Regions from separate parts of the Shinella sp. S4-D37 genome, predicted to be linked through region 2. Evidence: riboswitches for the same ligand, from Rfam matches in the RefSeq annotation. Region 2 holds a riboswitch; the other holds the start of a gene.
The links. A riboswitch is a leader RNA that binds a small molecule or an ion and turns the genes downstream of it on or off. The one in region 2 is predicted to bind cobalamin.

Region 1: it holds a riboswitch for cobalamin, as region 2 does, so the genes downstream of both, AB3G45_RS01430 (aromatic ring-hydroxylating dioxygenase subunit alpha) here and AB3G45_RS26740 (hypothetical protein) in region 2, are expected to answer to the same signal.

The regions. Positions count from the first base shown of each region.
Region 1 is NZ_JBFNXL010000001.1:304,505-319,725, reverse strand. It holds gene AB3G45_RS01480 (malonyl-CoA decarboxylase) at 1-835, opposite strand, end outside; gene AB3G45_RS01475 (TRAP transporter large permease) at 943-2,310, opposite strand; partial or broken gene AB3G45_RS01470 (TRAP transporter small permease) at 2,389-2,760, opposite strand; gene dctP (TRAP transporter substrate-binding protein DctP) at 2,906-3,922, opposite strand; gene AB3G45_RS01460 (GntR family transcriptional regulator) at 4,082-4,765, shown strand; gene AB3G45_RS01455 (methyl-accepting chemotaxis protein) at 5,252-7,084, shown strand; gene nrdF (class 1b ribonucleoside-diphosphate reductase subunit beta) at 7,244-8,233, opposite strand; gene nrdE (class 1b ribonucleoside-diphosphate reductase subunit alpha) at 8,249-10,396, opposite strand; gene nrdI (class Ib ribonucleoside-diphosphate reductase assembly flavoprotein NrdI) at 10,393-10,791, opposite strand; gene nrdH (glutaredoxin-like protein NrdH) at 10,801-11,022, opposite strand; cobalamin riboswitch at 11,264-11,482, opposite strand; cobalamin riboswitch at 11,620-11,822, shown strand; gene AB3G45_RS01430 (aromatic ring-hydroxylating dioxygenase subunit alpha) at 11,913-13,154, shown strand; gene AB3G45_RS01425 (2Fe-2S iron-sulfur cluster-binding protein) at 13,156-14,259, shown strand; gene AB3G45_RS01420 (hypothetical protein) at 14,269-14,712, opposite strand; gene AB3G45_RS01415 (methionine synthase) at 14,739-15,221, opposite strand, start outside.
Region 2 is NZ_JBFNXL010000005.1:3,935,524-3,950,744, forward strand. It holds gene AB3G45_RS26730 (glucoamylase family protein) at 1-2,516, opposite strand, end outside; gene AB3G45_RS26735 (hypothetical protein) at 2,515-2,721, shown strand; cobalamin riboswitch at 2,958-3,177, shown strand; gene AB3G45_RS26740 (hypothetical protein) at 3,276-3,491, shown strand; gene metH (methionine synthase) at 3,575-7,366, shown strand; one part of gene AB3G45_RS26750 (IS5 family transposase) at 7,566-7,890, shown strand; one part of gene AB3G45_RS26750 (IS5 family transposase) at 7,890-8,329, shown strand; gene cobM (precorrin-4 C(11)-methyltransferase) at 8,348-9,112, opposite strand; gene cbiE (precorrin-6y C5,15-methyltransferase (decarboxylating) subunit CbiE) at 9,116-10,372, opposite strand; gene AB3G45_RS26765 (cobalt-precorrin-6A reductase) at 10,365-11,135, shown strand; gene AB3G45_RS26770 (precorrin-3B C(17)-methyltransferase) at 11,099-11,863, opposite strand; gene AB3G45_RS26775 (precorrin-2 C(20)-methyltransferase) at 11,860-12,594, opposite strand; gene AB3G45_RS26780 (precorrin-8X methylmutase) at 12,600-13,232, opposite strand; gene cobG (precorrin-3B synthase) at 13,229-14,587, opposite strand; gene cobF (precorrin-6A synthase (deacetylating)) at 14,584-15,221, opposite strand, start outside.

The DNA.
Region 1 (15,221 bases), on a different contig from region 2:
AAATGCCGCGCAGGCCCTCCTGGCAGTTCGAGATGGAATAGAAGACGGCCGTCGTCGCCTCGCTCTCGCGGATCGGGGCGCGATCCTCACGCAGGAGATCGGCGATGTTCGAGGGCATTTCCCGCGTGAGCGCCACCTCCACGAAGATCAGCGGATCGTCGGGAAGCTGGGGATGGAAGAAGGCGAAGCACCGCCGGTCATCGGGGGCCAGCCTGCGCCGCAGTTCGTCCCAGCCGTCGATGTGATGGACGGCCTCGTAGCGGATGATCTTCTCCAGGATATTGGCCGGCGTCGCCCAGTTGATCGGCCGCAACACCAGGAAGCCGCGGTTGAACCAGGAACCGAAGAGATGGGCGAAATCCGAATCGACCGCTTCGAGGTCGCGTTCCCCGGCCTTGAGCTTCAGCAGCCCTTCGCGCATCTCGACGAGCGTCGCGATGCCGTTGGGCGCCAGGTTGAGCCGGCGGATCAGTTCCTGCCGGCGCGGCTCCGCGGCGATGTGCAGCTCGAACAGCGTCTTCGAGGTCTGGCGCTTGCGGTAGTCCTCGATCGCCGCTTCGAGGCGGTCGGTCCGCGGGCCGAACCGTGCGAGCAGCATATGCATGAAATCGCGCTGCCCATCGGCATCGAGACCATGCCAGCGCTCCATGATGTCCGTAGCGAGCGCCATGCCGGACGCCTCGCCGCGGCTCGTCAGCAGCGTTTCGCAAAGGGCTGCAAGGTGGTCGATCGGATGGCGTCCGTCGTCTCTCGGCATGGGTGCAAGCGCAAGGAAACGCCGGCCCCGCTCGGTGATGGTCTGCAGCATGTCGCTCAGGAAGGATGCCGTGTTCATCGGATCTGCCCGCCGTTCTGATGTGAGGGCCGGTTGGCGTCCCTACGGCCGAGCGGCCGGAGGGACTTTTCGGATTCATCTTTGCCGTTGCCGCCAGCTTCCGGCGCTCAACCACCCATGATCGTATCCGGCAACCATGTCACGATGCCGGGCATGAAGCAGACGATGACGACTGCGATCGCCATCAGGATCACGAATGGCAGCGTGCCCCACATGATTTCCGAAAGCGAGATATCCGGCGCGATGTTCTTGATGACGAAGATGTTGAGGCCGACGGGCGGATGGATCAACCCCATCTCCATGACGATCGTCATGACGACGCCGAACCAGATCAGGTCGAAGCCGGCCGCCTTCAACGGCGGAAGGATGATGGGCGCCGTCATCAGGATGATCGAAACCGGCGGCAGGAAGAAACCAAGCACGATGACGAACGACAGGATGGCCGCAAGGAGCACCCACTTGGACAGGTCGAGGTCGATGATCCACGCCGCCGTGGCCTGGCTGATGTGAAGATAGCTCATCACATAGGAATAGATCAGCGACATGCCGATGATCATCAGCAGCATGGTCGATTCCCGTAGCGTGCCCGAGACGATCGGCATGATCTTCGACGGCTGCCACAGCCTGTACATCGCACCGATGACGAGGAAGGCGAGAACCGCGCCGACCCCGGCCGTCTCCGATGGCGTGGCCCAGCCGGCATAGAGGACGACCATGACGCCGGCGAGGATAAGGACGAAGGGGGCGACCCAGGTGATCATCCGGATCTTCTCGCCGAGCGTGTAGTGCTCTTCCGCAAGGAGCGCGGATTTCGGCGCACCCGAGACATGGACCTGCGCCAGTGCCTGCTGCTTCTCCTTGCTGTAGCGCAGCATCGAATAGCCGGCGAACATCAGGATGAGCAGGAGGCCGGGACCGATGCCGGCCAGGAAGAGCTTTCCGAGGGATACCTCGGCGGCGACGGCATAGAGCAGCATGGTGACGGACGGCGGCAGGAGGATGCCGAGCGTGCCGCCGGCGGCGATGATGCCGGCGGCGAAGCCGCCGGAATAGCCGCGAGCGCGCATTTCCGGGATCCCGGCCGAGCCGATCGCCGAGCAGGTGGCCGGCGACGAACCCGCCATCGCCGCGAACAGTCCGCAGGCGACGGTATTGGCGATGCCGAGACCGCCCGGAATCTTGTAGAGCCAGGCATGCAGTGCGGAATAGAGATCCTTGCCCGCATCCGACCGCCCGATCGCCGCCCCCTTCAGGATGAACAGGGGAATGGCGAGGATGATGACGTTCGCCAGTTCCTCGTAGAAATTCTGGGCGATCGTATCGACGGACGCCGCCGGCATGAAGAAGATCATGAAGGAGACGGCGACGACGCCGAGTGCGAAGGCGATCGGCATGCCGGAAAACATGACGACAAGCGTGGCGACGCAGTAGGCGATGCCGATCCCCCATTGCGGAACGCCCGAGACGAGCGCCATCGGCGACCTGTCCCACAACGCGAAGGCGATGACGGCGACGAGGCCGATGGCGAGCGCGACATAGGACCGCTCCAGAACCTGGAGCGCGACCTGGAGCGCAAGGAGGATCATCCCCGCCGTCAGCAGCGAATAGGGAACCCAGAGCGGAGGCCCCCAGGCGGAGTGCGTGATCTGCCCCTCGACCCAGGCCTCGTGCAGCAGCAGCCCCGACTTCCAGGCAAAGAGGATGGAGAAAGCGAGCACGGCCGTATCGACCACGGTTCGCAGCAGCGCCTTGATGGCCGGCGCCACATGCTCGACGAGATCGATGCCGACATGGCCGCGGACGGCCTGGACGGAGGCCGCCGACAGGAAGATGGCGCCGGCGACCAGGAAGATCATGACCTCGTCCTGCCAGAGGACCGAACGTCCGCTGACATGGCCGAGAACGACGCCGAAGGTCAGGACCATCGCCGCCGCGACCAGCGCAAGCCCGGAAAGCCGGAATGCGATCTTGTTGACGGCGGCAAGAGCGCGGGAAGCCGTGCCGATGGACCCGATAGGGTCCACCGTGTCGGCGCCGAGAATGGCATCGTGTCTGACGTTGCCCATCCGCTCACACCTTCTGAGCCAACTTCAGGAGATCGGCGGCTTCGCTTGACTTGGCGGCATAATCCTTCCAGGCGCTCTCCTCGGCGATCTTGCGCCAGGCGGCCAGGTCCTCGGCGCTCAGGTCCGAGACGGCGACGCCTTTTTCCTGATAGATCTTGGCGACGGCCTCGTCGTCCTTGCGTGCTTCGGCCGTGCCCCACGGTTCCATCTCCGCGCCCACCTCCAGCAAAACCTTGCGCTGGTCCTCGGGCAGACTGTCGAAGATGGCCTTGGACATCAGGAGCGGCTCCAGCATGAACCAGAACGAGCCCGTGCGGGCGGCGGTCAAGGATTTCGCCAGTTCCTCGAGACGGAAGGAGATGAGGCTGGTCGAAGACGTCACTGCCGCGTCGAGCGCACCCGTCTGCATGCCGATATAGATCTCGTTGGACGGCATGGTGGACACCTGGGCGCCCGCCGACGTGAACATCAGGTCCATGTCCCGGCTGCCGCCACGGATCTTGATGCCTTCGACGCTAGCCGGGTTCGTTACCACCTCCCCGCGGGAGGCAACGCCGCCAGCCTGCCATACCCATGAGATGAACTGCACGCCCTTGCTTTCGACAGTCGCGGAAAGCGCCTTGCCGATTTCGGCATTCTTCCACGCCGCCCCTTGCTCGTAGGACGTCACGAGGCACGGCATCAGTCCGAGGTTGCAGGCGTGCACCTCGCCGCCGGCATAGGCGAGCGGGTAGAGGGACATATCCAGCGCGCCCTTGCGCAGGGCCGAGAATTGCGCGTTGGTCTTCATCAGCGACGAGTTCGCGTAGATCTCGAACTTCAGTTCGCCGTTCGTGCGCTTCTCCACTTCCTGGGCGAAGACCCGGACCAGCCGGTCGCGAAAGTCACCTTGCTCTATCGTTCCGCCGGGGAACTGGTGGGAAATCTTCAACGTCGTGGCGGCACGGGCCTTGCCGAGTGTCCCGACGACCGCGGGCATTGCCAGAGCGCCAATCAAGGCCTGTCTGCGCGTAAGGGGCATCATGTAGTCCTCCCTGAAGTAGCGGGCCTCCTCCACGATTGCCCGTCTGTATCAAAGCTACAAGCGGAATGCATTCATTGTCAATCAGATTGCATGCAATAAAAAAGATACTGCATGGAGCCTCTTGCGCCCGGATGAGAAACTGCGCAAAATTTGTTCATGAGCATGAACCAATCGAGCCGCCTCAGAGCGCAAATCGAAGAAGAGATCGCCACCGGAGCCCTCCGCCCCGGCGAACGACTGGATGAAGTCTCCCTCGCGGAAAGGTTCGGTGTTTCGCGAACGCCGATCCGCGAAGCCCTGCAGCAATTGTCCATCGCCGGCCTGATCGAGCACCGCCGCCATCGCGGGGCCGTCGTCAGCGCCCCGGAACCCAACCGGCTGCTCGAAATGTTCGATGTGATGGCCGAGCTGGAGGGCATGGCTGGCGCGCTTGCGGCGCGCCGGCATACCGAGGAGGACCGCAGGATCCTGCTCGACGCGCATGCGAGATGCGAGGCGGCGGCCAACAGCGACGATACCGACCGCTACTATTATGAAAACGAAGTGTTCCATGATGTGATCTATGCCGCGAGCCACAGCGGCTTCCTTGAAGAGCAGTGCCAGGCCCTCCATCGGCGCCTGCAGCCCTACCGGCGCCTGCAGCTTCGGGTGCGCAACCGCATGAAGGTATCGTTCAAGGAGCACTGTGAGATCGTGCAGGCCATTCTCGCCGGGGAGACGGAGACCGCGCGCACCTTGCTGCGCGGCCATATCGCGGTGCAGGGCGATCGCTTCAGCGACCTCATCGCCACGCTCGGCGAACGGGACCGCGAACAGCGGCGCAGCATGTCCTTGGGGTGAGCCGACCCGCGGCCCTTGCGGAACAATCGTGCCGAACTGCCGCCGTTTAAGTTTTTGTTATTTGCTCGGTGACAACATGCCCAGGCAGCGTCCCGCCTGACGGCGTTCAGCCGCAAGCCGACAAGCGCCATTGAGTTCTTTTGCTCTCGCGAAAGAGCACGAAGGTCGACTTCCCCTGCTCCATGATGGAGCGCTTCCACTCCCGAGATACGTGCTCGTGCGGGCCTGCGCCCGACGAGGAAACGTGCAACCGCCCTCGAAGGAGGGCCGCGCGACGAAATCCGCGACACGAGGCGGGCCCGGGAGATGAGCCCACAGGCAGTCGAGACCGTCGTGTTCGATCACGTCATCACCATGCCGGAGGATATCAGCATGACCGATCGCAGCCCCGCTTCCAGGAACGCCCACGACCGCGGCCGGTCCAGGACAAGATTGTCCGGCATATCCGCCCGGCTCTACCTGCTGGTGGGGCTGACGCTCGCCCTCATGGCGGGCACCGTCGCCTTCGGCCTGTTCCAGCAGCACGAGCGAACGATGTCCGAACGCAAGGCAATGCTCCAGGCCATGACCGAAAGCGCGCTGAGCGTGTTCGCCGCCTATCACAAGATGGAGCAGGACGGCACGCTGACCCGTGAAGAGGCGCAGGCGCAGGCAAAACTGGCGGTCGGCTCGGTGCGCTATCAAAAGAGCGAATATTTCTTCGCCTTCGACATGGATCATCGCATCGTGCTCCATCCGAGCCGCAAGGTCGGGCAGGACATGACGGACTACAAGGATGCCAAAGGCAAGCTGCTGTATCGCGAGTTCGTGAAAATGGTGCGCGAGAATGGCGATGGGTTCATCGCCTATCATGCCCCTCGCCCCGGAATGGACGGGCAATATCCGAAATATTCCCATGTCGCGCTCTTCGAGCCGTGGGGCTGGGCGGTCGCCACCGGCGTGTACACCGACGACATCGATGCGATGTTCTGGCACAGCATGATGCTCTTCGGCGGGCTCCTGGCCTTCGCCTTCCTTGCGACCCTGATCGGGACCTATGCGGTCGTGCGCAGCGTCGTGAAGCCGGTGAACCTGCTCACCGCCGTCATGAGCCGGCTTGCCTCCGGTGACGATTCGGTCGACGTGCCGGCCACCGCGCGCCGGGACGAGATCGGCGAGATGGCGAAATCCGTCGAGGTCTTCAAGGAGGCGGCGATCGAGCGGCAGCGCCTCGAAGGCGAGGCAGAGGCCAATCGCACCTCCTTCGAACAGGAGCGGATCGAACAGGAAGCCCAGAAGGCTGGCGTCGCGGCCGACACGCAGTTCGCCGTCGACGGTCTTGCGACGGGCCTTGAACGGCTCTCGCAGGGCGACGTCACCTATCGCATCGAGACGCCGTTCGCCGTTCATCTGGACGGTCTGAGGGAGAACTTCAACAATTCGGTCGCCAAGCTCCAGGAAGCCCTTCAGACCGTTGGTGACAATGCCCGCGGCATCGATGCCGGCGTCAGGGAAATCCGTTCGGCGTCCGACGATCTGTCGAGGCGCACGGAGCAGCAGGCGGCCTCCGTGGAAGAGACGGCCGCCGCTCTCGAGGAGATCACCACGACCGTCAAGGATTCCACGCGCCGCGCCGAGGAAGCCGGCGGGCTGGTTGAGCGGACCAGGGTGCAGGCCGAGAAATCCGGCGAAGTGATGCAGCGTGCGGTTTCCGCCATGCAGGCAATCGAGAAGTCCTCCGGGGAAATCAGCAACATCATCGGCGTCATCGACGAGATCGCATTCCAGACCAATCTGCTCGCCCTTAACGCCGGCGTCGAGGCCGCCCGTGCGGGCGAGGCCGGCAAGGGGTTTGCCGTCGTGGCTCAGGAAGTGCGTGAACTGGCGCAGCGCTCGGCCGGTGCCGCCAAGGAAATCAAGACGCTGATCAGCGCCTCCGGCGAGCAGGTGCGCGCAGGCGCCCAACTCGTCGGAGAGACCGGGACCTCGCTGCAACGGATCGTCGAGCAGGTGCAGGAGATCAACCAGAACGTCTCGGCCATTGTCGAGGCGGCCCGCGAACAGTCGACCGGGCTTCAGGAGATCAACACGGCGGTCAACACGATGGATCAGGGCACCCAGCAGAATGCCGCCATGGTCGAGGAGACGACCGCCGCGAGCCACGCGCTGGCAGCCGAGGTCGGCGCGCTGAACAGGCTTCTTTCGCAGTTCACCCTCTCGCAATCGGCGAAAGAGCCCGCTCTTCAGTCGGCTGCCCAAAAGCAACCGGACGCAATCGCCGCCGGGACGCCTGTCCGAAGGCTGGCGGCCGCCGGCGGCCAGACATGGAGAGAATTTTAAGTCGCGTCACAGTCCTTCGGTGCCGCTCGCTTCAACGCGGTTCGATCGCCGGGGCCACGGGCTCCCGGGTGGAGATCGAACCGCATATCTTCTTCCTGCTTTTTCTTCCGCCCCTTCCATAGGGCCGCCGGATAGGATCCGGAGCACGAGAGTGGATCGTCAGAAATCCCAGTCGTCATCCTCGGTCGCGACGGCCTTGCCGATGACATAGGACGAGCCGGAGCCGGAGAAGAAGTCGTGGTTCTCGTCGGCGTTCGGCGAGAGGGCGGAGAGGATCGCAGGATTGACCTTGCACGCTTCCGGCGGGAAGAGCGCCTCGTAGCCGAGGTTCATCAGCGCCTTGTTGGCGTTGTAGTGCAGGAATTTCTTCACGTCCTCGGTGAGGCCGACGCCGTCGTAGAGTTCCTCGGTATACTTCGCCTCGTTGTCGTAGAGCTCCAGCAGAAGGTCGAAGGCGAAGTCCTTGATCTCCTGCCGGCGCTCCTCCGACAGTCGCTCCAGCGCGCGCTGGAACTTGTAGCCGATATAGTAGCCGTGCACGGCCTCGTCGCGGATGATGAGGCGGATCATGTCGGCCGTGTTGGTGAGCCTGGCGCGGCTCGACCAGTACATCGGCAGATAGAAGCCGGAATAGAACAGGAAGCTTTCGAGGAAGACGGAGGCGACCTTCTTCTTCAAAGGATCGCCGGACCCATACTGCTCCAGGATCAGCGCGGACTTCTTCTGCAGGAACTCGTTCTCCTCCGACCAGCGATAGGCATCGTCCACATCCGGCGTCAGGCAGAGCGTCGAGAAGATCGAGGAATAGGAGCGCGCGTGCACCGCCTCCATGAAGGAGATGTTGGACAGCACCGCCTCCTCGTGCGGCGTGACGGAATCGGCCATCAGCGTCACCGCGCCGACGCCGTTCTGGATCGTGTCGAGCAGGGTGAGGCCGGTGAAGACGCGGATGGTGAGCTTCTGCTCCTCCGGCTTCAAGGCCGCCCAGGACGGAATGTCGTTGGAGAGCGGCACCTTTTCCGGCAGCCAGAAATTACCGGTCAGGCGGTTCCAGACCTCGAGGTCCTTGTCGTCGTCGATGCGGTTCCAGTTGATGGCGCGGATGGCGCTGGCGGCCTTCGGGGCCTTGGTCTTCACTTGGATGTTCATGTCGGTCACCGGATATCAGAGGGCGCAGGAGACACAGCCCTGCACTTCCGTGCCGGACAGCGCCATCTGGCGAAGGCGGATGTAGTAGATAGTCTTGATGCCCTTCTTCCAGGCGTAGATCTGCGCCCGGTTGATGTCGCGCGTCGTCGCCGTGTCACGGAAGAACAGCGTCAGCGACAGGCCCTGGTCGACATGCTGCGTCGCCGCCGCGTAGGTGTCGATGATCTTCTCCGGGCCGATCTCGTAGGCATCCTGGTAATAGTCGAGATTGTCGTTGGTCAGATAAGCGGCCGGATAGTAGACGCGGCCGATCTTGCCTTCCTTTCGGATCTCGATCTTCGAGACGATCGGGTGGATCGAGGAGGTCGAGTGGTTGATGTAGGAGATCGACCCGGTCGGCGGCACGGCCTGGAGGTTCTGGTTGTAGAGGCCGCCGTCCATGACGGCTTTCTTCAGCGCCTGCCAGTCCTCCTGTGTCGGGATATGGATGCCGGCCTCTTCGAAGATACCGCGCACCTTCTCCGTCGCCGGCCGCCATTCGGCTTCCGTATATCTGTCGAAATACTCGCCCGAGGCGTATTGCGAGTTCTCGAAACCCTTGAAGCTCACGCCCTTCTCGACCGCCAGCCGGTTCGAGGCGCGGACCGCGTGATAGGTCACCGTGTAGAAATAGATGTTGGTGAAGTCGATGCCTTCTTCCGAACCGTAGAAGATGCGCTCGCGGGCGAGATAGCCATGCAGGTTCATCTGGCCGAGGCCGATGGCGTGGCTGTCGTCGTTGCCCTTTTCGACGGAGGGGACCGAGGAGATGTGGCTCATCTCCGAGACGGCCGTCAGCGCGCGAATCGCGGTCTCGATCGTCTGGCCGAAATCCGGTGAGTCCATCGCGGCCGCGATGTTGAGCGAGCCGAGATTGCAGGAGATGTCCTTGCCCATCTTCGCATAGGAGAGGTCGTCGTTGAACGCGCTCGCCTCGCTCACCTGCAGGATTTCCGAGCACAGATTGCTCATGGTGATGCGGCCGGCGATCGGGTTCGCCCGATTCACCGTGTCCTCGAACATGAGGTAGGGATAGCCCGACTCGAACTGGATCTCGGCGATGATCTGGAAGAAGTCGCGCGCCTTGATCTTCTTCTTGCGGATGCGGCCGTCCTCGACCATCTCGCGGTACTTCTCCGTCACCGAGATCTCGGTGAAGGGCACGCCGTAGACGCGTTCCACGTCGTGGGGCGAGAAGAGGTACATGTCCTCGTTGTTCCTGGCGAGCTCGAAGGTGATGTCCGGGATCACGACGCCGAGCGACAGCGTCTTGATGCGGATCTTCTCATCCGCATTCTCGCGCTTGGTGTCGAGGAAGCGCATGATGTCCGGGTGGTGGGCGTGGAGATAGACCGCGCCGGCCCCCTGCCGCGCGCCGAGCTGGTTGGCATACGAGAACGAATCTTCCAGGAGCTTCATCACCGGGATGACGCCGGAGGACTGGTTCTCGATCTGCTTGATCGGCGCGCCCATCTCGCGAAGATTGGTCAGCGACAGCGCGACGCCGCCGCCGCGCTTGGAAAGCTGGAGCGCCGAATTGATGGAGCGGCCGATGCTCTCCATGTTGTCCTCCACGCGCAGAAGGAAGCAGGAGACGAGCTCGCCGCGCTGCTTCTTGCCGGCATTGAGGAAGGTCGGCGTCGCCGGCTGGAAGCGGCCGGAGATGATTTCATCCACAAGATCGCGGGCAAGCGCCTCGTCGCCGCGCGCCAGCGTCAGCGCCACCATGCAGACGCGGTCCTCGTAGCGCTCCAGATAGCGTTTCCCGTCGAAGGTCTTCAGCGTATAGGACGTGTAATATTTGAAGGCGCCGAGGAAGGTCGGGAAGCGGAATTTTTTCCCGTAGGCGTGATCGAAGAGATCGCGCACGAAATTGAAGGCATACTGGTCGAGCACGTCCTGCTCATAATAGCCCTCCGTCACCAGGTAATCGAGTTTTTCCCTGAGGTTGTGGAAGAACACGGTGTTCTGGTTGACGTGCTGGAGGAAATATTGCTTGGCCGCCTGCCGGTCCTTGTCGAGCTGGATTTTTCCATCCTCGTCGTAGAGGTTCAGCATGGCATTCAGCGCATGATAGTCCAGCGCCGTGATTTCCGGCGTCTTGGCCGGCTTCTCGATCGTCATCGTGTCCAAAATCGTTCCAGTCCCTGTCTGACGTTGTCGACATCCTCATCCGTCCCGAGCAATTCGAAGCGATAGAGGAACGGCACGGCGCATTTCGCGGCGATGATGGTGCCCGCGACGGCATATCCGGTGCCGAAATTTGTGTTGCCCGCCGCGATCACGCCGCGGATCAGGTTTCGGTTGCGCGGGTTGTTGAGGAAGCGGATGACCGGTTTCGGCACCGCTCCCTTCTCACCGCCTCCGCCATAGGTCGGCGAAACCAGCACGAAGGGCTCTTCGACCTCCGGCGGCTCCTCGGTGGCATCGACGGGCAGGCGCTGGGCCTCGACGCCGAGCCTCTCCACGAAGCGGTGGGTGTTTTCCGACCGGCTGGAAAAGTAGACGAGTCCCGCCATTGCGCCGGCTCAGGCGAGCGCACTGATCATATCCGGACGGAAGCCCGCCCAATGCTGCTCGCCGGCAATGACGACGGGAACCTGGCGATAGCCGAGGCCTTGGACGAGCGCGAACGCATCGGCATCCTCGGAAATGTCGACGACGCTGTAGTCGATGCCCTGACGATCAAGTGCGCGGGTAGTCGCGGTGCACTGGACGCAGGCGGGCTTGGAATAGACGGTGATGGACATGGCTTCCTCGTGATCGGGCAATCGGGCATGGGAGATCGCTCGGTCATCCGCCGACAACCGTTCGATGAGCTGAAATAGATGGACGACCGCCGTGGCGACGGCCGGGCGCCGTTACTCGCGCGCAGGAACTGGAAACAGGATCGACATGACTTCACCCCGAGACATTTTCGCGGGGCATCAAGGGAGACGGCGGGGCGGCATCATTCCGCAACCCAACGCTCGCCTGCCGGACACCCCGCCCGTGGACGTTCATGTGCGAGGCAGGTCTCCTGGCTTGCGGGTCGCGGCATCCGTCCGCCTTCCCAAGGCATTTGCGCCCCAGTGGCTCTGTCGAACGAATGCTCGCCGCTTACAGTTGCGGGGGCAGCTCCGGATATTCACGACCATCATGGTCGCCCCGGATTCCCGTCTTAGCCTTCGACATTTTCGAATCGAAGGAACCTCGAACACAAGATATAGTAGACGAGCCAAGAAATGCGTCAATGGCTATGATCGATTATCAACGGCTTCCCCACAGCCAGGGGAAATGAGGCGCACTGTTCGAAATGCGACGCGGCGAATGTCGTTAGGGATCGCCAAAATCCTTCGAGAGTGAAGTATGTTCTCCTTGTCTTGGGTGCCGCATTGCTCGGTCGCAATGCGGATAATTGGGAAGCCGGTGAAAGTCCGGCGCTGCCCCCGCAACGGTAGCAGAGCGCAACGTCGACGAATGCCACTGGGTTTGTCCACCTGGGAAGGCGTCGATGGTCCTAAGGGACGGCTCTGAAGTCCGGAAACCAGCCCGAGATGACATGAAACGACTGATTGCGGTGGGCGATCGGGCGACGGCATGCCCGATACGGGCATGCCGGAGCGCGATTCCATCCAACAGTCCCTTTGGGATCAGGACAATGGACATTCGCAGCGACGTTCTCCACAAACTCAGGAACCGGCGTGAAGGCCACAGCCTCGAACAGGCCTTCTACATCGACCCCGACCACTACAGGCTCGACCTCGAGACGATCTGGTATCGTGACTGGCTGTTCATCGGCCATGACTGCGAGATCCCGAGGGCGGGCAACTATTTCACCGTGCAGATCGGCGATTATCCCGTGGTCGTCACCCGCGACCGCTCCGGTACGGTCCGGGCGCTGCATAATTCCTGCCGCCACCGCGGCTCGCGCGTCTGCACGCAGCACAAGGGCTCGTCGGCCAAGCTTGTCTGTCCCTACCACCAGTGGACCTACGAACTCGACGGCTCGCTGCTCTTCGCCCGCCACATGGCCGAGGATTTCGACAGGACGCAGCACAGCCTGAAGCAAATCCACTGCGAGACCGTCGGCGGGTACATCTTCATCTGCCTTGCCGACGAGGCCCCGGATTTCTCCGCCTTCCGTGGCATGGTCGAGCCCTATCTCGCCCGCCACCGCCTCGGCGAGACCAAGGTCGCCTTCGAAAGCACGATCGTCGAGAAGGGCAACTGGAAGCTCGTCTGGGAAAACAACCGCGAGTGCTATCACTGCGCCGCCAACCATCCCGAACTCTGCCGCACCTATCCGGAAGCGCCGAGCGCCACGGGCGTGCAGGGGGCCAAGGACGATCCGGTCATCGCCGAGCACTGGGCGAAGTGCGAGGCATCCGGCCTGCCGAGCGAGTTCCGCATGTCGCCGACCGGGCAGTTTCGCGCCGCGCGCATGCCGCTCATCCAGGAGGCCGAGAGCTACACCATGTCGGGTGCCCGCGCCGTCGCACGTCCGCTCTCCAACGACGTCCTGGAAAACCATATCGGCACGCTGCTGCTCTTCCACTATCCGACGACGTGGAACCATGTGCTGGCCGACCACGCCATCACCTTCCGCGTGCTGCCGCTCGGCCCCGAATTGACGCAGGTCACGACGAAATGGCTGGTCAACAAGGATGCCGTCGAGGGCATCGACTACCGTCTCGACGAACTCACCCATGTCTGGACCGAGACCAACGATCAAGACCGCCGGATCGTCGAGGAAAACGCCTTCGGCATCCGCTCACCGGCCTACCGGCCCGGCCCCTATTCACCGGAGGACGAAGGCGGCGTCATGCAGTTTGTCGAATGGTATTCGAACTTCATGATCGATCGCCTGGGCAACAAGAAACCGATGTCCCGAGTGGCGTGATATGACGACAATTGCCCCGTTCCGTCACTTCGATGAGCTTCATCCGTGGCATGACCGCCATAACCTACTCGAATGCATCGCCGCCACCGTGGAAACGGCCGACGTGATGACCTTCACCTTCAGTTCCGACCACAAGAACTGGTTCCGCTATTTGCCGGGCCAGTTCGTCACGCTGGAACTGCTGGTCTCGGAAGAGGAACCGGTCATGCGCACCTACACGCTGTCCTCGACGCCGTCGCGGCCGTTCTCCGTGGCCGTGACGGTGAAAGCGCAGAGGAATTCGATCGGCACCCGCTGGATGTTCGACAACCTGCGCCCCGGCATGAAGCTGAAGGCCTTCGGCCCGCTCGGCGACTTCTCCTTAGTGCGCTATCCGGCGGAAAAATACCTGTTCGTCTCGGCAGGGTCCGGCGTCACGCCGATGATGTCGATGACACGCTGGATGGCGGACTGCGCGCCGCAATCGCATGTCGCCTTCGTCACCTGCGCCCGCAAGCCGGAGGACCTCCTGTTCAAGCCGGAACTCGAATGCCTTGCCGCCCAGATGCCGAACCTGGCGCTCGGCTTCGTCGTGGAGGGGCACAATCCGCGCGACGGCTGGCATGGCCTCACCGGCCGCATCGACGCCGCCCGCCTCTCGCTGCTCGCGCCCGACTTCCGCGAGCGCACCGTCTTCTGCTGCGGCCCGGAACCTTTCATGCGCGGCGTGCGCGACATGCTGAAGGTCTGCGGCTTCGACATGGACCGCTATCACGAGGAAAGCTTCCAGCCGGCCGCAGCGCCCGCGCCGGAGGAGATCGCCATTCGCGCCGGCGCCGGCGAGCAGGAGACCGACGCCAACGCCGTTTCCACCGTCACCTTTACCATGGCCGGCAAGGACGCTAAATGCCTGCCCGGCCAGACCATCCTGCAGACGGCCCGCGCAGTGGGCGTGCGCATCGGCGCGGCCTGCGAGGGCGGCCTCTGCGGCACCTGCCGTGTGCTGAAGATTTCGGGCGAGGTAGAGATGCGCCACAATGGCGGCATCCTCGATGACGAAATCGAGGAGGGCTACATCCTCGCCTGCTGCTCGCGGCCGATCGGGGATGTCTCGATCGAGGCGTAGGAGGAGTTCCTATATGGCGGCGGCAAGGGCGTCGTCGTGACGCCATCCGCTGATGATTTCGGGATGTCCGGCGATTGCGAGATCGGTGATCCCGTATCGGGCGAGAACGCCGGTCTCCAGCAGGTCCATCGAAGACGTGAACGGCCCGGCGGGCGGATTGACGCCACCGCCGATCACGAGCACATCCGTCACGCCCGCCCCCTCGGCCAGCCGGCCGAAGCGGGCTTCGAGTGTGCCCTTCGAGGCAATCCGGCGCGCGGCGAGATGCGGGACCGGTATGTATCCCACATGTCGCCGGCCTGTCGCTGACGCGCGGACCGCTGAGGCCGTAAAGCCGTAGCGCTTCCCGCTGTATCTAGTGGTGACGACGTTGACCGCAGAGCAGAGGGGAGACATGCCGTTGCGCAACGTGGCCTTGTCCACGATATCGAAGCCGTGCTTCACCATGTTCATGTCGGCCTCCTGCTCCTCAGCCAGCGCTAGGCCGAGAGTTCTTTTCGGACGATTTCCGCGCCTGCAGCCAAAGCATTCAGCTTGCCTCTTGCTACACGGCGAGACAGGGGCGCCATCCCGCAGTTCGTGCAAGGGCAAAGTTTGTCCGCATCGACAAACTGAAGCGCCTTTCGCAGGGTCGCGGCCACTTCCTCCGGGGTTTCAATGGTATTACTCGCCACGTCGATGGCCCCGACCATCACCTTCTTGCCTCGAACAAGCTCGATGAGATCCATCGGAACATGAGAGTTGTGGCATTCGAGGGAGATCATACCGATACTGGATTTCTGCAGCTTGGGGAACGATTCCTCATATTGCCGCCACTCCGACCCCAGGGTCTTTTTCCAATCCGTATTGGCCTTGATACCGTATCCATAGCAGATATGGACAGCGGTCTCGCATTTGAGGCCCTCGATTGCTTTCTCCAGTGTGGCGACGCCCCAGTCATTCACGTCATCAAAGAAGACGTT
Region 2 (15,221 bases):
AAGATCAGCACGAGCTGCCAGACCAGCGCCTGACGCGGCTCCATGTAGTACCAGCCCATGACGGAGGCGACGAGCCAGCCGATCGGGATGAGGCTGCGGCGCAGGTTGTCGTACATCTTCCAGCGGCCGAGCATGGAAATACCGCTCGACGGGCCGAATATGTAGGGCAGCAACTGCCAGTCGCCGCGCGCCCAGCGATGCTGGCGCGAGGTTTCGGTGCCGTAGCGGGTCGGGAAGTCCTCGACCAACTCGACATCCGTCACCAGCGCGCAATGCGCCAGCGAGCCTTCGAGCAGGTCGTGGCTGAGGACGGAGTTCTCCTCGATGCGGCCCTTCGCCGCCGCCTCGAAGGCGTCGACGTGATAGAGGCCCTTGCCGGTGAAGGTGCCTTCGCCGGCAAAGTCCTGGTAGACGTCGGAGACGGTGAAGACATAGGGATCGATGCCGCGGTCGGCGGAGAAGATGCGCTGGAAGGTCGAGGCTTCCTTGCCCGTCGTCAGCGACGGGGTGACGCGCGGCTGCAGGATACTGTAGCCGGCGGTGACCTCGCCCTTTTCCGCGTCGATGACCGGACGGTTGATCGGGTGGTGCAGCTTGCCGACGAGCTTCGTCACCGCATCGCGCATCAGGCGCGTGTCGGAATCGAGCGTCATGACGTATTTCACGTCCGCCGGCACGATGTTGGCGCCCGGCAGGAAAGTCGTGTCGCCGTCGCCGCGCAGGAGAAGGTTCAGCTCGTGCAGCTTGCCGCGCTTGCGCTCCCAGCCCATCCAGCAGCCTTCGGAGGGATTGTAGAGGCGGCGGCGGTGCAGGAAGTAGAAGCGCGTGCGGCCGTCATAGGCATAGCGCGCCGAAAGCGTCGCGATCTCGCGCTTGGCATAGTCGAGCACGTCGAGGTCGGCGGGGGTCTCCTCCGCCTCGCTGTCGGCCCAGTCGCTGAGCAGCGAGAAATAGATCTCGCCGCGCGGATTGGCGAGGTAGTGGACTTCGAGATTGCGCACGAGTTCGTCGACATGGTCGCGCTTGGAGATCAGACAGGGCACGACGACGAGCGTGCGGGCATCCTCGGGAATGCCGTCCTTGAACTCGTAGCCGACGAGGCGCGAGGGCGTGACGAAGAAGGTGACGAGCGTGTTGAAGAGGCCCGTCGCACCCTCGGAGGCCGGCAGCGCGAAGAGCACCAGCATGATCAGCCAGGCGCCGTCGGGAATGTCGATCTGGTCGAGGAAATAATAGACCGCGATCATCGCGAGCAGCGTCAGGATGATGTTCGGCCCGGCGATGGCGAACCAGTCGAGCTTGCGGCCGAAGCGAACGGCGCGCTGGACGATCGACGGGCGGTAGCCGATGCGCTTTTCCAGCAGCTTGCGCTTCTTGCCGACGAGGAAGGCGGCGACATTGGCCTCGTAGTCGAGGTCCTCGACATGCGCCGCGGCGTCTTCCGCTGTCATCGCCAGCGCCGTCTCGGTCACTTCCAGCTCGGTCTTGCCGGAGCGGCGGGCGAAGCGCTCGATCGTGTTGCGATACTTGTTGCGCGAACCGAAGTCGAGGTCGCTGTAGTCCGACCCCTGGCGCAGCGCCTCGTCGAGGCGGCTGACGCTCTCGAACCAGACGGGCCATTCGGTATCGTCGACCGCGCGCAGGCTCTTGATGAGCGAGCTCATCGTGACGTTTCCCGAGGAGAGGCGGTTGTTCTCCGCCACGATCAGCTCTTCCAGGTCGCTGCCGCGGCTTTCGATCTTGCGCTCCAGCCACTGGATCACCGCGCCGGAGGCCTGAAGGCCGTCGCGCAGGCGATAGAGCAGCTGGATGACGAAGGTGTTGTCCGCGATGAAGCTTTCCAGCGTCTGGAGATGCGCGATGGACTTTTCCGGATCGTTGAGGCGGACCAGTTCGTCGGCTACCTCGTTGGCCTTGAAGCGCATCTTGCGCGAGCGCTCGACGCGGCTGGAAATGCGGCGCAGGTTCTCCAGCAGCACGAAGCGGATGAAGGAGGGCAGGGCCCACAGCTCGCCGATCTTCAGCGCGTCGACCTTCTGGAAGCCCTGCACGAAGGCCGTCAGGCCCTCGTGCGAGACGCCGCTGTGGGTATGGGCGACATAGAGCCAGGCGAGCGCGAGCGTGCGCGGCATCACCTGTCCCTCGACCTCGATGGTCGGAAGCTGGCGATAGAAACGGCGCGGGAAGTCGCGGCGGACCTCCTGGATCGCCTCCTCGACGACATAGTAGTTGTCGAGCAGCCATTCGGCCGCCGGCGTGATCTGCGCACCCGCCTCGACGTCCTTGGCCGTCGCGCGGTAGACGCGGAAGATTTCCTTCTCGTTCTCCTTGTGCCGGGCGCGGAACTCGAAGGGATGGAAACCGGGCAGCGGCGCGCGCTTGTCGCGCGCCAGCGCCTCGCCGCAATCGGCCAGCTCCTCCAGCGTCAGATAGGTGGCGCGGATCGAATCGTTATAGTCGATCTGCTTGGCGTCAGCATCGCGCGAGGAGGCTTGCGGCGTATTATGAAGGGGCATGTTTCTGATTCTGGATCCGGCCATGTTGAACCATCCGGCGACGGCCATTGCGCCGAACGGTTTTTTGCGGGCAGGCTTCATCTCGGTGCCGCGATCAGCCATGCGACCAAACAGCGCCAGGACGGCGCGATCGGGGTGGACATGGCTCAAGCGACACGCTGATCGGCATCCTGGCCGCGTGGTGCATGAAAACGGCATTTTTTAGCCGTAAGGACAGAGACTTGCAACATGTCAACATGACCGGATGGCGCAGCATCGACCCTCATCTGCGGTTTTGGTGAATCGCACGCCTCTCGCACGAGGCGAGCGGACGCAAGAAGCAGGAAAATGCCAAATGGGCGAGGCGGGGAAAAGTTCCCGGCCCTGTCCTGCGGGCGCTCCAGCTTGTGTCCAACCCGTCCCAGGAGGCTTTCGCGCCATTGACTTGTCGCCTTCGCCACGCCACTCTGGCGCCGTCAGGGTCTTCCGGGTCAATTCGGCTCGGAGGCTAAGAGGGAAGCCGGTGCGATGCTCCGAAAGGAGCGCCAAGACCGGCGCTGCCCCCGCAACTGTGAACGGCGAGCTGCTGTCGCTCCATGCCACTGGTGGATCTTCACCGGGAAGGCGAGACAGACGCGATGACCCGCAAGCCAGGAGACCTGCCCTGACAGTCGTAACGTCCATGGGCGGGGTGTCCCAGTGGTGCGCTTGCTGTCGCCTTTCGGCGACGTTCCAGCAGCGTGCGTCCGGTCATCCCCCAATTTTCCGATTGGGGAAGAAATGCTTGCCATCATCAATGACGATCTTGCCGGCGCTGGAAGGCCGGAATCCATCTTCATCTCCTGGCTGCTCTGGCAGCCGCGCGGCGTCGACCTTGCCAGCGAGGCGCTGAAGGAGGTGCAGAAGCTGGCGCGCTACGAAAAGGTCGATCCCGATATTGCCCGGCTGAAGGCGCTTTTCGCCTCGCTGGCGGGTTCGGACCGGTCGATGCACTGATCGGAAACGCATAAAGACATATTGACATAAAGATATCTTTATGTGATCTCCGGTGCAGGATTGCTGCACCGGAGGGCTTTGCCATGGCCAAATCGCACCTGGAGACCCTGTTCGGACCCGAACTACCGCCGCGCGACGGAGGCGAGATTCGCGCTGCTCTCCAGGCCGCCGCGCGCGAGCGCATCCTGGTGCTCGATGGCGCCATGGGCACGGAAATCCAGACGCTGAAGCTGGCCGAGGACGATTTCCGCGGAGCACGCTTCGGCGATTGCGCCTGTCACCAGCAGGGCAACAACGACCTCCTGACGCTGACCCAGCCGGGCGCGATCGAGGACATCCACTACCGCTACGCGCTGGCGGGCGCCGACATCCTGGAGACCAACACCTTCTCTTCCACCACCATCGCCCAGGCCGACTATGGCATGGAGGACATGGTCTATGAGCTGAACCGTGACGGCGCGCGCCTTGCCCGCCGCGCCGGCCTCAGGGCACAGGAAAAGGACGGCCGCCGCCGCTTCGTCGCCGGCGCGCTCGGGCCGACCAACCGCACCGCCTCGATCTCGCCCGACGTCAACAATCCCGGCTACCGCGCCGTCACCTTCGACGATCTCAGGGTCGCCTATGCCGAACAGGTGCGCGGCCTCGTCGACGGCGGCGCCGACATCATCCTGATCGAGACGATCTTCGACACGCTGAACGCCAAGGCGGCGATCTTCGCGACGCGCGCGATCTTCGAGGAAAAGGGCATCGAGCTGCCCGTCATGATCTCGGGCACGATCACCGACCTTTCCGGCCGCACGCTGTCCGGCCAGACGCCGGAGGCCTTCTGGAATTCGGTGCGCCATGCCGACCCCTTCTCCGTCGGCCTCAACTGCGCGCTCGGCGCCAACGCCATGCGCGCCCATCTCGCGGAAATCTCGTCCGTCGCCCAGACCTTCGTCTGCGCCTATCCCAATGCCGGCCTGCCCAATGCCTTCGGCCAGTACGACGAGACCCCGGAGGAGATGGCCGCCCAGATCGAGGGTTTCATGCGCGACGGGCTCGTCAACGTGGTCGGCGGCTGCTGCGGCTCGACGCCGGACCATATCCGCGCCATCGCCGAGGCCGCCACGCGCCACAAGCCGCGCGAGATCCCGGATATCCCGCGCCACATGCGCCTTTCGGGCCTCGAACCCTTCACGCTGACCGAGGCCATTCCCTTCGTGAATGTCGGCGAGCGCACCAACGTCACCGGCTCGGCCAAATTCCGCAAGCTGATCACCGCCGGCGACTACGCCGCGGCGCTGGACGTCGCCCGCGACCAGGTGGCGAACGGCGCGCAGATCATCGACATCAACATGGACGAGGGCTTGATCGATTCCACCAGGGCGATGGTGGAATATCTCAACCTGATCGCCGCCGAGCCGGATATCGCCCGCGTCCCCGTTATGATCGATTCGTCGAAATGGGAGGTGATCGAGGCGGGCCTGAAATGCGTGCAGGGCAAGCCGCTGGTCAATTCCATCTCGCTGAAGGAGGGCGAGGAAGCCTTCCTGCACCACGCGAAACTCGTGCGCGCCTATGGCGCCGCCGTCGTCGTCATGGCCTTCGACGAGAAGGGCCAGGCCGACACGAAGGCGCGCAAGGTGGAGATCTGCACCCGCGCCTACAGGCTGCTCACCGAGGTCGCCGGCCTTGCGCCGGAGGATATCGTCTTCGACCCGAACATCTTCGCGATCGCCACCGGCATCGAGGAGCATGACAATTACGGCGTCGATTTCATCGAGGCGACGGCCGAGATCACCGCGCGCCTGCCGCACGTCCATATTTCCGGCGGCGTCTCCAACCTCTCCTTCTCCTTCCGAGGCGACGAGCCGGTGCGCGAGGCGATGCACGCCGTCTTCCTCTACCACGCCATCCAGGCGGGCATGGACATGGGCATCGTCAATGCCGGCCAGCTCGCCGTCTACGACACGATCGAGCCGGAATTGCGCGAGGCCTGCGAGGACGTGGTACTCAACCGCGTGCCTACGGTCGGCGGCACGGCGACGGAGCGCATGCTGGAGATCGCCGAGCGCTTCAAGGGCGCCGGTGGCAAGGAGGCCAAGGAGCGCGACCTCGCCTGGCGGGAATGGCCGGTCGAAAAGCGGCTGGAACATGCGCTGGTCAACGGCATCACCGAATTCGTCGAGGAAGACACGGAAGAGGCAAGGCAGAACGCCGAGCGTCCGCTGCATGTCATCGAAGGCCCGCTGATGGCCGGCATGAACGTCGTCGGCGACCTGTTCGGCGCGGGCAAGATGTTCCTGCCGCAGGTGGTGAAGTCCGCCCGCGTGATGAAGCAGGCCGTCGCCGTGCTGCTGCCCTACATGGAGGCCGAGAAGCTTGCCAATGGCGGCGGTGGCGAACGGCAGAGCGCGGGAAAGATCCTGATGGCGACCGTCAAGGGCGACGTGCACGATATCGGCAAGAACATCGTTGGCGTCGTGCTCGCCTGCAACAATTACGAGATCGTCGACCTCGGCGTCATGGTGCCGGCGACGAAGATCCTCGAGACGGCCAAGGCCGAGAAGGTGGATATCATCGGCCTGTCCGGCCTCATCACGCCCTCGCTCGACGAGATGGCGCATGTCGCCTCAGAGATGGAGCGCGAGGGGTTCGACATTCCCCTCCTCATCGGCGGGGCGACGACGAGCCGCGTGCACACCGCCGTCAAGATCCATCCGCGCTACGAGCGCGGCCAGGCCGTCTACGTCACCGATGCCAGCCGCGCCGTCGGCGTGGTGAGCAGCCTCTTGTCGGCGGAGATGAAGCCCGGTTACGTCGAGACGCTGAAGGCGGAATACCGCAAGGTCGCCGAGGCTCACGCCAGGAACGAGGCGGAGAAGCAGCGCCTGCCGATCGCCAGGGCCCGCGACAATGCGTTCAGGGCGGACTGGTCGGCCTATACGCCGAAGACGCCTTCCTTCCTCGGTACCCGCGTCTTCCAGGACTGGGACCTGGCGGAGCTTGCCCGCTATATCGACTGGACGCCGTTCTTCCAGACCTGGGAGCTGAAGGGCGTCTATCCGAGGATCCTCGACGACGAGAAGCAGGGCCCGGCGGCGCGCCAGCTTTTTGCCGACGCGCAGGCGATGCTGGAGAAGATCATCGCGGAAAAGTGGTTCACCCCGAAGGCCGTCGTCGGCTTCTGGCCGGCGGGCAGCGTGGGCGACGATATCCGCCTCTTCACCGACGAGGCGCGCGACAGGGAGCTTGCGACCTTCTTCACCCTGCGCCAGCAGCTTTCCAAGCGCGACGGGCGGCCGAACGTGGCGCTGTCCGATTTCGTCGCGCCCGTCGACAGCGGCAGGCAGGATTATCTCGGCGGCTTCGTCGTGACGGCGGGCATCGGCGAGATCGCCATCGCCGAGCGCTTCGAGCGGGCGAACGACGATTACAACTCGATCCTCGTCAAGGCGCTGGCCGACCGTTTCGCCGAGACCTTCGCCGAGCGCATGCACGAATATGTGCGCAAGGAACTGTGGGGCTACGCGGCGAACGAGACCTTCACGCCGGCCGAACTGATCGGTGAGCCCTATGCCGGCATCCGCCCGGCGCCGGGCTATCCCGCCCAGCCGGATCATACGGAAAAGACGACGCTCTTCCGCCTGCTCGACGCAGAGAAGGAAATCGGCGTGGAGCTTACCGAAAGCTATGCCATGTGGCCCGGCTCGTCGGTTTCCGGCCTCTATATCGCCTCGCCCGAAAGCTACTATTTCGGCGTCGCCAAGGTGGAACGCGACCAGGTGGAGGATTACGCGCGCCGGAAGGGCATGGCCGTCGCGGAGGTGGAACGCTGGCTCGGGCCCGTGCTCAACTACGTGCCGGTGACCGCGCGGGAAAACGCGGCCTAGAGCATTTCCAGTCGAAGCGAGATCGCTTCGGCGTCGGATAATGCGATACAAACAAGAATCTAGAGCATTTCCAGCAAAAGTGCGAAGCGGTTTTGCGTCCGGAAATGCGGAAATGCTCTAGGCTGTGGTGACAAATTAAGGATCTGAGGTTCCCTTTGCGTCTCAAATCAGATTCAACGCTGGCTTTTGGAGTTTGGCGATGGATGGGGAGATACTTCGAGACGACCAATGGGAGTTGCTGAAGCCGTTTGTACCCGGTGGTCGTAAGGGCAGGCGCGGTCCGCGCAGCGATGGTCGCCGTTTCTTCGACGCAATACTGTGGCTTGCCCGTTCTGGCGCACGCTGGCGCGATCTGCCTGAAGATCGCTTCGGCCCCTATCAGACGATTAAGCGGCGCTACTACCGCTGGATCGAACAGGGCATATTCGACCAGATCTTCGAAGCCGTCGCTGCAGACCCAGACATGGAATGGCTGTCCATCGACGCCACAGTTATCCGGGCGCAGGCGCAAGCCGCTGGCGGACTTCGAAAAAGGGGGGAGCGCAAGCCCAGGCGCTCGGCCGTTCCCGTGGTGGATTCGGCAGCAAGATCCATGCTGTAGTCGATGCGCTGGGATTGCCCGTTCGCTTTCGGATCGGTCCCGGACAACAAAACGACATGGCACCGGCTTGCGACCTTGTTCGAGGGCTGCCAGCCAAGCAGGTGCTCGCTGATAGAGCTTACGATGCCGACAGTCTGCATGACGTCATTCTGGACCAAGGCGGCGAACCGGTCATACCGCCGCGTCGTCATCGCAAATACCAGCACGCTTACGATCGTATCGCTTACCGCCAACGGTGGGGTATCGAGAGCTTCTTCGCCAAGCTCAAACAATGGCGGCGCATCGCAACACGCTACGACAAGCTTGCCGCCAATTTCTTAGGCTTCATCAAGCTTGCAAGCATCATGTTATGGATCAAATAGTTAAATCGTCACCACAGCCTAAAGCCCCTCACGCCCCCGGAACCGCCGCTGGTAGGCGGGATCGTAGAGCGCGCTCTCGCGAAAATCCTGCGCGCCGAGCGTGCGGCCGACGAAGATCAGCGCCGTGCGCTCGATCGGCTCCTCGGCGACCTTGGCCGCGATATCGGCCAGCGTGCCGCGCACCACGCGCTCGTCCGGCCAGGAGGCCTTGACCACGATCGCCACGGGGCAATCCGCGCCGTAGAGCGGCGTCAGGTCCGAGACGACCTTGTCGAGCGCATGGATGGCGAGGTGGATCGCCAGCGTCGCGCCCGTCGCACCGAAATTCTCCAGCGTCTCGCGGTTCGGCATGGGCGAGGCGCGGCCGGAGACGCGGGTGAGCACGAGGCTCTGCGCGATGGCGGGAATGGTGAGTTCGCGGCCGAGCGCGGCGGCGGCGGCGGCGAAGGAGGGCACGCCCGGCGTCAGCGTGTAGGCGAGCCCGTGTCTTTCCAGCCGGCGGATCTGCTCGGCGACGGCGCTCCAGACGGAGAGGTCGCCGGAATGCAGCCGCGCCACATCCTCGCCCGCCGCGGCGGCGCGCAGATACTCGGCCTCGATCTCGTCGAGCGACATCGGCGCCGTATCGACGATGCGCGCCCCCGGCGGGCAATATTGCAGCAGTTCCGGCGACACGATGGAGCCGGCATAAAGGCAGACCGGGCAGGCGGCGATGAGGTCGCGGCCGCGCACGGTGATGAGATCGGCAGCGCCGGGGCCGGCGCCGATGAAATGAACGGTCATCCCTCAATCCTCGATTTGTTTAGCCGGCTTCATCCAGCGCCATTGCGTGACCGGCATGGCCGGTCGCCAGCCCGTCATCTGCCCGACGGGCGATGCCCGCGCGATGTCGATCCGGATCAGCGCGCCGCCGAGCCGGGCGTGAAGGGAAAGGAGCACGGCTTCCATTTCCGTCGTCACCGCATTGGCGACAAGCCGGCCGCCCGGCTTCAGGCCGTCGATCGCCGCTGCCATGACGCCCGCCTCGCTGCCGCCGCCGCCGATGAAGATCGCGTCCGGCGCGGCCAATCCGGCAAGCGCCTCCGGCGCCGCCCCCTCGACCACGGCAAGGCCCAGCACGCCGAAGCGCCCGGCATTGCGGCGGATGCGGGCGGCGCGATCCGCATGGCCCTCGATGGCGATGGCCCGGAGCGACGGATCGGCCAGCATCCATTCGATGCCGATCGAACCCGAGCCGGCCCCGATATCCCAGAGAAGCTCGCCGCGGCGCGGCGCAAGGGCGGACAGCGTCAGCGCGCGCACCTCCCGCTTGGTGATCTGGCCGTCATGCTCGAACAGCCCGTCGTCGAGGCCCGGCGTACAGGCGAGCACCCGCGCGCCGTCTCCGGCGGAAACCTCCACCGCGCAGACATTCAGCATATCGGCATCGGCAAGGGTAAACCGCGCGGCCTGATGGCGGCTCACCCGCTCGCGCGGCCCGCCGAGCGCTTCCAGCACCGTGAGGGCCGAGGCCCCGAAACCGCTTTCCGTCAGCAAGGCCGCGAGCGCCGCCGGCCCGTCGCTGTCCGAGGTCAGCGCCAGGATGCGCCAGCCGGGGTGAAGGTGCGGGCGGATGAGATCGACGGGGCGGCCGTGCAGCGAGACGCAGGCCGTGTCCTGCAGCGCCCAGCCCATGCGCGATGCGGCAAGGCTGAAGGCGGATGGCGCCGGGAAGACGCGCATCTCCGCGCGTGCGATGCGCCGCGAGAGCGTGACGCCGACGCCGTAGAAGAAGGGATCGCCCGAGGCGAGCACGACGACGGACCGGCCCCGCGCGGCAAGGACCGCCTCCACCGAGCGCTCGAAGGGGCTGCGCCAGCCGTGGCGCTCGCCGCGGATCGCCGCATCGGCAAGCTCCAGGTGGCGTGCGCCGCCGAAGACGATTTCGGCGCGGCCGATCGCGGCCTTGGCCTCGTCGCCGAGACCCGCTAGACCGTCTTCGCCGATCCCGATGATGGAAAGCCAGGGGGCGGCTGTCGAAAGGGGCTGATCAGGCGTGGACAAGCGACGCATCCTCATCTTGGGCGGCACGGCGGAGGCGCGCGACCTTGCGGGTGTGCTCGCCGGCAGGGCCGACCTTGCCGTCACGCTGTCGCTCGCCGGCCGCACGCTCGATCCCGCCCCGCAGCCCGTGCCGGTGCGCACCGGCGGCTTCGGCGGCGCCTTCGGGCTGGCGGCCTATCTGGAAAAGGAAGCGATCGACCTTCTCATCGACGCGACCCATCCCTTCGCCCGGCAGATTTCCGCCAATGCCCGCGCCGCCAGCGCCGCGACCGGCGTTCCGCTCCTGCGCGTCGAACGGCTCGGCTGGGAGGCGGCCGAGGGCGACCGCTGGACGCGCGTCGCCTCGATGGCCGGTGCCGTCGCCGCGCTCGGCGAAGCGCCGCGCCGCGTGTTCCTCGCCATCGGCCGCCAGGAGGCGAAGGCCTTCGACGCCGCCCCGCAGCACCATTATCTCGTGCGCAGTGTCGATCCCGTCGATCCGCCGCTCGATGCCTGCGATGTGCAATACCTGCTCGCCCGCGGCCCGTTTGCCGTGGAGGCGGAGGTCGCGCTCCTGCGCGAGCATCGCATCGATATCGTCGTCAGCAAGAATTCCGGCGGCGAGGCCACCTATGGCAAGATCGTCGCCGCGCGCATCCTCGGCCTGCCCGTCGTCCTGGTCGAACGGGCAGAGACGCAGGATCTCCACCATGCCGGAACCGTCGAGGATGCGGTGCGGCTCGCCGATCATCTCGTCGGCTCTTCGAGGAAGCGCGGCGTATAGACGAGATCCGGCAGGCCCGGGCGGGAGATGACGCGCGTTTCCGGCGAGCCGATGACGACGCAGGTCGCCATGTCGGCGCGCTCCGCCTCGGCCTCGCCGAGCGCCATGACCAGCATGCGCTCGTCCGGCCGGCCGGCGGCGCGGCCGAAGATGACGGGTGTCGTCGCCGGCAGCGTTTCGCGCAGGATCTCGAAGGCCCGGCCGAGCTGCCAGGGCCGCGCCTTGCTGATCGGGTTGTAGAGTGCGACGACAAGCCCTGCCTCGGACACCATGCGCAGCCGCTTCTCGATGATCTCCCACGGCTTCAGGTTGTCGGAGAGCGAGATGGCGCAGAAATCGTGGCCGAGCGGCGCGCCGATGCGCGCGGCGACCGCCAGCATGGCGGTGACGCCGGGCACGACGGTGAGATCGACCGTCTTCCATTCGTCCGGCCCTGCATCGATCGCCTCGCAGACGGCGGCCGCCATGGCGAAGACGCCGGGATCGCCGCCCGAGACGACGCAGACATCGATGCCGTCCGCCGCCCGCTTCAGCGCGGCCTCGGCCCGGTTCAGCTCCTCGCGGTTGTCGGAAGCGACCTTGATCTGGTCGGGGCGCAGGTTCAGCCGGTCGATATAGGGGAAATAGCCGAAGAATTCGCGCGCGGCCTCGACGGCCTGCCGAGCCTCCGGCGTCATCTGGTCCGGATTGCCCGGCCCGGTGCCGATCACGAAGAGCCGGCCGGTCATGCGCGGTCGCTCCAGCCCGGCACGAGGACCAGCGAGAAATAGGGCGCGCTGTCGTCGAGCTTTTCGGAAAGCCGCATGGAGCGGCTTGCCGGCATGGTGCCGCGCTCGACATAGATCGCCTCGCCGAGCCGGCCGGCCTTTTCCAGCGCCCGGCGGATCTTCGGCAGGTTGCGGCCGACCTTCATGATGACGGCGGCCTCGGTGTCGATAAGGCGGCGCGACAGCGCCTCCTCGCCCATCGTACCGGGCAGCACGGAGAGCACGTCGTCGCCCTGCACGATCGGCAGGCCCGACAGCGACCAGCAGCCGGACATGGCCGTGATGCCGGGAACGACCTCGGTCGGAAAGCGGTCGGCGAGCCGCACATGGAGATGCATGTAGGAACCGTAGAACATCGGGTCGCCTTCCGAGAGGATGGCGACGGTGCGGCCGGCGGCAAGATGCGCCGCGACGGCCTCGGCCGAGGCGTCGTAGAAGGCCGTGATCTGGCGTTTGTAGTCGTCGTGCTCCTTGTCGATCTCCGTCGTCACCGGATAGTAGAGCGGCAGTTCCGCCATGCCGGGCTTCAGGAGGCCCTCGACGATTGCCCGTCCGTTGCCCGCGCGGCCGGCCTTGGCGAAATAGGCGAGCACATCGGCCTCGCCGATCGCCCGCACCGCCTTGAGCGTCAAGAGTTCCGGATCGCCCGGTCCCGTGCCCACGCCGTAAAGTCGTCCCGTCACCGTCGCCATCCTGTTCATAGCCCCGGCCTCGCCAGCGAATTGAGCGCGGCGGCCGTCATGGCGCTGCCGCCGAGGCGGCCGCGCACGATGGCGAAGGGCACGCCGTAGGAATTCTCGGCCAGCGCATCCTTGGATTCGGCCGCGCCGACGAAGCCGACCGGCATGCCGAGGATCGCCGCCGGTTTCGGTGCGCCGTCCCGCAGGAGTTCGAGCAGGTAGAACAGCGCCGTCGGCGCGTTGCCGATTGCGACGACGGAGCCGGCCAGGCGCTCCAGCCACAGGCGGATGGCGGCGGCCGAGCGGGTGTTGCCGGTCTCCCTCGCCAGGTCCGGCGTGCGCGGGTCGCGCAGCGTGCAGAGCACGTCGTTGCCGGCGGGCAGGCGGGCGGCCGTCACGCCGCGTGCGACCATTTCCGCGTCGCAGAAGATCGGCGCGCCGGCCTGCAGCGCACCGCGCGCCGCCGTGACGAAGCCCGTAGAGAACACGAAATGCGGCGCCGCCTCGACAAGGCCGGCGGCATGGATCATCCGCACGGCAACATCGGATTCCTCTTCGGAAAAGCGCGAGAGATCGGCCTCGGCGCGGATGATCGCAAAGGATTTCTCATAGATGGCCGTGCCATCCTTGATGTAGTCGTAATCGGTCATTGTCGGCCTTGATAAGCGGAAGCAAGGGTGTCGGGCGCGGTGCGGTCGATGAGGCCTCCCACCGTCTCGCCGTCGGCGCGGCGCGCGCGCAGGAGCGTGCCGAGACGGGCGAGGGCGGGCGCCAGCGCCCCGGCGGGCAGGATCGCGGCGGCGGCATCGCCCGCCCGTCCGCCGAGAACGAGGCCGACGCCGGCGGCGGTGCCGCAGAGCGTGACGGCGGCGGCGGCCGGATGGGCGCAGCCCTTCGGGCAGCCGGAGACGTGCACGTCGAAGGAGCCGTCCAAGAGATCGCCGGCCTCCGCCACGAGGGCATCGGCGGCGGCATGGGTATCGAAGCTGGCCGAGGCGCAGCCGGCAGAGCCGGTGCAGACGGAAACGGTGCGGCCGGGCGCTTCGCGCGTGCTCCAGACATGTTCCCGCATCGCGGCGGCCTCGGCGGCGGCGAGCGTTTCTGTGCTGAGCCCGCGCACCAGCAGCGTGTGGTGCGGCGCAAGGCGGAATTCCGTCGCGCCGCAGCCGGCAAGCGCGTGCACCAGCGCGGCAAGCCGGTCGGCGTGGATCTGGCCATAGGCCGGGGCGAGCCCGAGTACGGTTTCGGTGCCGATCCGGTGCGCGCCGAGCGGATGAGCGGGCGCGACGGCGGCAAGCGGCGGCGCCGGATCCGCGCCGAGTGCGGCGGCCAGCACCGCCGGATCAAGATCGCGCCCGCGCGCCGCCGGGCCGATGGCGGCAAGGGCGGCGGCGGTTGCCATCACGCCCTCGACGACCCTTTCGCGGGGGAGCAGCGCAACGGGCCGCGCCGTCACTCGATCGCCGCCGACGGAAAGCCGCCAGGCAAGGCCTTGCGTGCCGGCGACCGTGTCGAGGCGGATATCCGCGACCATGTCGGCAAGCGACAGTACGCCCCCGCCGTCGACGACGACGGCGAGCTTGGGCGCCAGGGAAAGGGCGGCATCGGCGAGGGCCGCACGCAGCGCATCGGCGATCGGCGCGGCATCGGCAAGCTCGGTCGGATCGATGCCGGCAAGCGGCGGCACTTCGATGGCGACGCCCCTCTGCGGGACGATGCCGGCCGCGGCAAGGCCGGCGGCAAGGGGCGGGACGGAGGTCTCGGTAAGACCACGAAGCTGGAGATTGCCGCGCGCGGTGATCTCGACGAGGCCGTTGCCATGTGCCCGGGCCAGATATGCGAGGGCAAGGAGGTCTTGTACCGTCAGCGCTGTCGCGGCCGGGCGCAGGCGCACCAGAAGGCCGTCGCCGGTCCGCATCGGGGCGGCGATGGAAGGGCAGGCGCCGCGGCGCAGCGTGCCGGTGTCGCCGAGGGACGACGGGAGGATCGCGCAGGTCGCTGTCATGACCCGCCCTCCTCGCCCACGGGCGCCGGGCGGCGGATCAGGTAGGTGTCCATGATCCAGCCGTGCTGCGCACGCGCCCGGCGGCGGGTCTCGCTGATGGTGTCGGCGATCTCGGCGAGCCGGCCGGACAGCAGGATCTCGTGCGGCGTGCCGAGATAGGCGCCCCACCAGATTTCCGCGCCCGGATCCTCCACCGTGCGAAAGGCCTCGATGCCGTCGAGCATGACGAGCGCGTCGCGCGCGGCGTCCGGCCCGGCCGCGGCGAGGCGCCGGCCGGTGGTGATCTCTACGGGCAGGCCGATGCGGTTGAGCGTGATGGCATGGCTGGCGCAGAGCGCCTGGACGCTGGTGATGCCGGCGATGACCTCGATCTCGAAGGCGACGCGGCCGGCCGTGCGCACATGGTCGATGATGCGCAGCGTGCTGTCGTAGAGCATCGGATCGCCCCAGACGAGCAGGCCGAGCGTCTCGTCCTCGCCGACGTCGTTCAAGAGGGTGCGTTCGTAGATGGCGGCGATGGCGCGGTGCCAGTCGTTGACGCCGTCCTCGTAGCTGCCGTCGGCGCGGCGCACCGGCACGGCATAGTCGAGGATGAGGCAAGCGGCATTGTCGAGGAACCGGTCGCAGATCTCGC